Regions from separate parts of the Mesorhizobium sp. f-mel genome, predicted to be linked through region 2. Evidence: predicted binding sites of a transcription regulator. Region 2 holds the regulator's gene; the other holds the start of a gene.
What was found. The regulator PhoB, encoded in region 2, activates phosphate uptake and scavenging genes when phosphate is short. The targets are predictions, from matches to a motif close to TGTCATNNANCTGTCAT.
Positions count from the first base shown of each region.

Region 1: the regulator PhoB is predicted to act here: its motif matches at 1,027-1,043, upstream of ppk2 (polyphosphate kinase 2).

Region 1 covers NZ_JBSPTO010000004.1:35,616-39,289, forward strand. Annotated here, with positions in the region: gene ACWUKX_RS07760 (aldo/keto reductase) at 1-872, opposite strand, end outside; gene ppk2 (polyphosphate kinase 2) at 1,132-2,052, shown strand; gene ACWUKX_RS07770 (dihydrofolate reductase family protein) at 2,296-2,940, opposite strand; gene hemB (porphobilinogen synthase) at 3,162-3,674, opposite strand, start outside.
Region 2 covers NZ_JBSPTO010000005.1:204,497-208,170, reverse strand. Annotated here, with positions in the region: gene pstB (phosphate ABC transporter ATP-binding protein PstB) at 1-488, shown strand, start outside; gene phoU (phosphate signaling complex protein PhoU) at 527-1,234, shown strand; gene phoB (phosphate regulon transcriptional regulator PhoB) at 1,251-1,940, shown strand; gene ACWUKX_RS10225 (ROK family protein) at 2,116-3,363, opposite strand; gene xylF (D-xylose ABC transporter substrate-binding protein) at 3,620-3,674, shown strand, end outside.

The DNA.
Region 1 (3,674 bases), on a different contig from region 2:
GCTTCGGTCCGTCCGCCGATCACCAGCGAGCTGACGGCCGGCCGGCCGAGCAGCCAGGCAAGCGCCACCTGCGCTGCCGAGACGCCATGGTTCTTGCCGATATAGGCAAGCACATCGACGATCCGCCACAGCCGGTCTCCATCACGAATCGGCGGCTCCGTCCAGCCGCTGAGCTGGCGGGAGGTGGCCTGGTCGCGGTGGTATTTGCCGGACAGCAGTCCGCCGGCGAGCGGGCTCCACACCAACACGCCAAGCCCCTGGTCGACCGAGATCGGCAGCAGTTCATATTCGGCTTCGCGTGCTTCCAGCGTGTAGTGGATCTGCTGGGTGACGAAGCGCGGCTGGTGCTGGCGGTCGCTGATCCCCAGCGCCTTCATCACTTGCCAGCCGGAATAGTTGGAACAGCCGACATAGCGGACCTTACCTTGGCTGACGAGCGTGTCGAGCGCGGCGATGGTCTCCTCGAGCGGCGTCGTGCCGTCCCATTCGTGCAGGAAATAGATGTCGATGACGTCGGTCCTGAGGCGCTTCAGGCTCTTCTCGCACTCGCGGATCAGATGGTAGCGCGACAGCCCTTCGTCGTTGGGGCCCGTGCCGATCCGCATGCGCGCCTTGGAGGCGATCAGCACATCGCCCTTGCGTTTGCCGCCGAGCGCTTCGCCGATGATCTCTTCCGAAAGCCCGTTCGAATAGACATTGGCGGTGTCGATGAGATTGATGCCGGAATCTATGCAGAGGTCGATCATCCGGCGCGCCTCGTCGAGATCGGTCTTGCCGACCGCCGAAAATGCGCCGGCGCCGCCAAAGGTCATGGTGCCCATGGTCAGCGTCGAAACCTTCAGCCCGGAACGGCCGAGAGTGCGGTATTCCATGTCAGATCCTCGCAATTGCGTTGGGAAGGGCTGCTTCGAAGGCCGCCCGAGGGGAGCCTGGCATTTGTAGGACAATTCGAGCCGCTTGTCGTGCATGCCATGGAGGCTGATCGATCACATCTCACGGATTTGCGCGACCGGCACACAGGCCGGCTGCAATAAAACCGTCATTGCCGGCCTGTATGCAAGTCGGCTCAAGGTGTTCGGTCTTGGCCGGCAGGCCGGACGCCGACAGGGGCTCGCACGCGGAGCAGCATAAATGACCGAAGCAAAACAGAATTCTCCTGCCAAGGACTGGCTGGAGGCGGAACTCGCCGACACGCTTGACGAAGATTACGAGCTGGAAATGTCGGAACCGGCGGTGTCGCTGGAGATCGCCAAGATCTACAAGAAAGCGCATCCGCCCTCGATGGATCGCCAGCAATATTTTCGCGACCTGATCACGCTGCAATCCGAATTGATCAAGCTGCAGTCCTGGGTGGCATATCACAAGAAGAAGCTGGTCGTGGTTTTCGAGGGCCGCGATTCGGCCGGCAAGGGCGGGGTCATCAAGCGCATCACCCAGCGGCTCAATCCGCGCATCTGCCGCGTCGTAGCCTTGCCGGCGCCGACCGAACGCGAAAAGTCGCAATGGTATTTCCAGCGCTACGTCCCGCATCTGCCGGCAGGCGGCGAGATCGTGCTGTTCGACCGCTCCTGGTACAACCGCTCCGGCGTCGAAAGGGTGATGGGATTTGCCGAACCGGATCAGGTCGAGGAGTTTTTTCGCGACGTGCCGGAGTTCGAGCGCATGCTCGTCCGCTCCGGCATCACGCTGGTCAAATACTGGTTCTCCATCACCGACGAGGAGCAGCAGATGCGTTTCCAGATGCGCATCCATGATCCGATGAAGCAGTGGAAGCTGTCGCCGATGGACCTGCAATCGCGCGTGCGCTGGGAGCAGTACACCAAGGCCAAGGAAGAGACGTTCGCCCGCACCAACATTCCCGAAGCCCCCTGGTTCATCGTCGAAGGCAACGACAAGAAGCGGGCGCGGCTGAACTGCATCGATCATCTCCTCAAGCAGATGCCTTATGAAGAAGTGCCGCACGAAGAGATCACACTGCCCGACCGCGTCTTCAATCCCGAATACGAGCGCCAGGTGCTGCCGCGCGAGCTGTATGTACCGGAGAAGTATTGAGGCAGGGTTCCCTTCTCCCCGTCAGTATACCGGGAGAGGTGCCGGCAGGCGGATGAGGGGCGGCGCCGACCTCGGCAGTTGAACCCGGCCAAGTTACTGCGTGGGCCAAACTCATTCTGACGCAATCTTCGATGGGTTGCGCCGCCCCTCATTGCCCTGCCGGGCATTTCTCCCGGTATAGTGACGGGGAGAAATGGGCCTGCACCGAGGGTTTCGCCAATCACCAACGTTGCAGAAGTGCCGCTAAGCCCGCTTGATGATGACATGCGTGGCAAGCGGCGTCGCCGCCTGTTCGGTGCACTGATAGCCGAGCTTGAGCATGTCGAGGCCTGCAAAAAGGTTCTCACCCTTGCCGAGCAGCAGCGGCGACACCGCCAGGTGCATCTCGTCGATCAGCTTCTCCTGCAGATATTGACGGATGGTGGCGACGCCGCCGCCGACCCGAACATCCTTGCCGCCGGCCGCCGCCTTCGCCTGTTCCAGCGCCGAGTGGATGCCGTCGGTGACGAAATAGAAGGTCGTGCCGCCTTCCATCACAATAGGGTCGCGTGGATGGTGGGTCAGCACGAAGACCGGTACGTGGTAAGGTGGATTGTCGCCCCACCAGCCTTTCCAGTTCTCGTCCGGCCATTCGCCGCGGATCGGGCCGAACATGTTGCGGCCCAGGATCCAGGCGCCGACATTTTCGAAGCTGCGCACGGTGAACGCCTCGTCGGTATCCATGGTGCCGCCCTCCTTGCCAACCATCTGACGAAATGTGCGGGTGCCGACCATCCATTTGTGCAGATCTTCTCCGCCGACACCGAGAGGATTGCTGAGATCCTGGTCAGGACCGGCGCCGAAGCCGTCGAGCGACAGGGTGAAAGCGTTGACGCGAAGTTTGGACATGAGAGCCTCCTCGATAACCAGTTGCATTTTGCAATCAGTTATTGGGTAGCTTAACTGATTGCGAAATTGCAAGCTGTTTTTTGGAACACGGCAAGGCGAGAGCGAAGGGCCAGGCGACTCTCGCTGCGTTTCACCGGCCGGAAACTGAAATTGTCCTGTATGTCGAAGCGGATCGCCGGCTATTGTTCGCGCCGCGAACCAATGTTCGGCTGAAGGGGATGCTACCCCTTCAGCATCGCCGCCATTTCGGGCGCGAAATAGGTGAGAATACCGTCGCAGCCGGCGCGCTTGAAGGCGAGAAGCGATTCAAGCATCGCCTTGTCGCCATCGATCCAGCCATTGGCGGCAGCCGCCTTGATCATCGAATATTCGCCCGACACCTGGTAGGCGAAGGTCGGCACCCGGAACTCGTCCTTCAGCCGCCGGATGATGTCGAGATAGGGCAGGCCGGGCTTGACCATCAGCATGTCGGCGCCTTCGGCGAGATCCTGCTCGGCCTCGCGCACTGCCTCGTCGGAATTGGCGTGGTCGATGTAATAGGTCTTCTTGTCGCCCTTGAGCAGGCCGGCGGTGCCGACCGCCTCGCGGTAGGGGCCGTAGAAGGCGGAGGCGAACTTCGTTGCGTAAGACATGATCGCCACATCGGAAAAGCCGTTGGCGTCGAGTGCGTCGCGAATGGCGCCGATGCGGCCGTCCATCATGTCGGAAGGCGCGATGATGTCGGCGCCGGCCGC
Region 2 (3,674 bases):
TCCAGAAGCCGAACCCGTTTCCGAAGTCGATCTATGAAAACGTCGCCTACGGTCCGCGCATTCACGGCCTGGCCAGGAGCAAGTCCGAGTTGGACGGCATCGTTGAATCGAGCCTGAAGAAGGCCGGTCTGTTCAACGAGGTCAAGGATCGCCTGCTTGAGTCGGGCACCGGTCTCTCCGGCGGACAGCAGCAGCGCCTGTGCATCGCGCGCGCTATCGCCGTGTCGCCGGAAGTGATCCTGATGGACGAGCCCTGTTCGGCGCTGGATCCGATCGCCACCGCCCGCGTCGAGGAACTGATCGACGAACTGCGCCAGAACTACACGATCGTCATCGTAACCCACTCGATGCAGCAGGCAGCGCGCGTGTCGCAACGCACGGCGATGTTCCATCTCGGCTACCTTGTCGAGGAGGGCGCGACCGACAAGATGTTCACCAATCCCGACGACAAGCGCACCCAGGACTACATCACCGGCCGGTTCGGCTGAGCGGTCCGGCGGCGAATTTCGAACACGAGGACAGTATCATGGGTGAACACACCGTCGCGTCTTTCGACGAGGAACTGGACCGCATCGACAGGCTGATCCGCGACATGGACGAGCTCGCCGCCGCGATGGTCGCAGCCTCGATCCGCGCGTTGCTTGCGTCAGACAATGCGATGGCGCAGCGTGTCGTCTCGGACGACGCGATCATGGATGCGCGGCAGCGCGAACTCGACGACAGCGCGATCACGCTGATCGCCAAGCGGCAGCCGATGGCGCAAGATCTGCGCGCCGTGGTTGGCGCAATCCGCATGGCCGGTGATCTCGAGCGCATCGGCGACCTGGCCAAAAACATAGCCAAACGGGTCAGCGCCGTCGGGCAGAGCGCCACGCCGCGTAATCTGTCGCACGGTATCGACGCGATGGCGGATCTCGTTCTTGTGCAGCTCCGCGGGGTGGTCGAGCACTATGTGTCGCGCAATGCCGGCGCGTTGAAAGAACTGCGCGCCGACGACCAGAAGATCGACGTGAAATATACGGCGGTTTTTCGCGAACTCCTGACCTACATGATGGAGGATCCGCGCAACATCACCGCCTGCACGCATCTGCTGTTCTGCGCCAAGAATCTCGAGCGTATCGGCGATCATGTCACCAACATCGCCGAAAACGCCTACTTTGTCGTGACCGGGCAGCAATTGCCGGCGGATCGCCCGAAGCTCGACGAAACGACGATGTCGGCGCCGGCGACATGACAGGAGTGACCGGCCGATGATCGCGCCGCGCATCATGGTGGTGGAGGATGAAGAGCCGCTGGGCGTCCTCCTCCGCTACAATCTGGAATCCGAAGGCTATCAGGTCGAGGTGGTGACGCGCGGCGATGAGGCCGAAATCCGGCTGCAGGAAAACGTGCCCGATCTTCTGGTGCTCGACTGGATGGTGCCGGCGGTTTCGGGCATCGAGCTTTGCCGGCGCCTTCGGGTGCGTCCCGAAACCGAGCGGCTGCCGATCATCATGCTGACCGCGCGCGGCGAGGAGAGCGACCGGGTGCGCGGCCTTTCCACCGGGGCCGACGACTATCTGGTCAAGCCGTTCTCGACACCGGAATTCATGGCCAGGGTCAAGGCGCTGCTGCGCCGCGCCAAGCCGGAAGTACTGTCCAGCGTGCTGAAGGTCGGCGACATCATGCTCGATCGCGAATCGCACAGGGTCTATCGCAAGAAGAGCGAGATCCGGCTCGGGCCGACCGAATTCCGGCTGCTCGAATTCATGATGCGGCACCCGGGTCGGGTCTTCTCGCGCAGCCAATTGCTCGACAATGTCTGGGGCGAGACGATCTACATCGACGAGCGCACGGTGGACGTCCATGTCGGCCGGTTGCGCAAGGCGGTCAACAACGGCCGCATGCCCGATGTCATCCGCACCATCCGCGGCGCGGGCTATGCGATCAGGGAAGACTAGGGATGTGCTGATATTCAGGTGGTGCCGGCCTGCGAACGCCGGCTTCCTGGGCTTCCGGTGCTCACGTACCCAAAGTACGCTCCGCTCCGGTTCTCGGAACCCACCATTCTCGACTCGGCCTGACCTGAATCTCAACACACCCCAAGTCGCGATCCGGGGATCCCTGCCTTCGAGTTCAAGCCACGTTCTTTCCGACCGGGCCGGCTCGTGCCTGGATGCTCGGCGCGAAGATCTCCTGGTCGACGAAGCTCAGCGCCCGCATGGCGCAGCCTTCTCGGATCAGCGGCAGTTCGTTCGGCTCGGTGTCGAAGGAAATCGAACCCGAATGCTGGCCGCCGGCGGTCTGGGCGATCGCCTCGCGCAGGGCCGGCTCGATCAGGTCGAAGGCGGCAGCGCTGGCACCGACCATGGCGACCGGCGCCGGATCGATCAGCGCGAACAGGCTGCCGAGCCCGAAGCCGAGCGCCTCGCCGGCCTTGCGGTAGGCTTCGCGCTCCGGTCCGTCCGTCTCGCGCGCCCGGGCCGCCAGTGCCCGCATCTCGGCGTCGCTGACATCGGCGACCGGCTCGGCGTTCTCGCTCAATTGCCTTGCGTTGCGCCAGATAGCGTAGTTGCCGGCATAAGCCTCGACGCAACCGCGCCGCCCGCAGCGGCAAAGCGCACCGCCCGGCCGATGAATCATGTGGCCGAATTCGCCGCCTGAGGAATGGGTGCCGGTGAACAGCTCGCCCTTCAGCACCAGCCCCATACCGATGCCATGCGAGAGCAGGATGGCGATGAAATCGTCGCGGTAGCGATCCGGGTCGCGCCAGCGCAGCGCCACGGCCATCATGTTGCAGTCGTTCTCCATGATGGCCGGGATGCCGAACTCGCGTTCCAGAATGTCGGCGAAGGCGATGTTCGTCTGCGGCGTGATCGGCGACCACAACATGGCGCGCGCATGGGAATCGGTAATACCCTGGATCGCCAGCGCGATGCGGGCGACGCTTTGGACGTCGAGGTCGGGGTCTTCGAGCCGGCGCCGGACGATGGCGACACATTCGTCGATCAGCTCGTCGCGCGACATGGTCAGCGTGTCCAGCCGGCGCTGTTCCTCGGCGACCACTTGTCCGGCATAGTCGATGACAGCGACCGACAGGGAATTCAGCGACAACACGACGGCCAATACCGCAGCGGCCTCCGGATTGAGGCTGAGGCCAACCTGCGGCCGGCCACGTTTCAGCGAAACGGTCTCACTCGCCTTGCTCTCGGCCAGGATGCCTTCGTGGATCAGGTCGGAAGAGATCGCCGATATGGTCGAATGGCTGAGGCCGGTGGTTGCGGCGATCTCGGTCCGCGACGGCTGGCCTGCGCGGCGTACGGCCGAAATAACCATCGCCCGGTTGCGCCGGCGCAAATCGTCATGGCGGATCCCAACCGACATTGTTTTGCTTCCTATTGCCGCGGCCGCTCATGAATCGGAAGCCGTCGGGCCGACAAATACTGGCAGAAGCAGAAGGACCTGTCATTGTTTATTCCGAGGCTCGAAAAAAAGCCGGCAGGACACCAAAATCCATCAGAATTCATGTTGACAGTGCTTCGGCGTTGGATCAGTATTTTTTCGAGGCTCGAAAAAAAGAGCTTTTGTGCAGGCCTTGGGGCCAGTTGGTCGCGCCGTACGCGGCGCAGGGAGGAATATCATGAATAGATTCACAGCCGCCATTCTGGCGGGGGTCGCCATGTCGCTGACGCTCG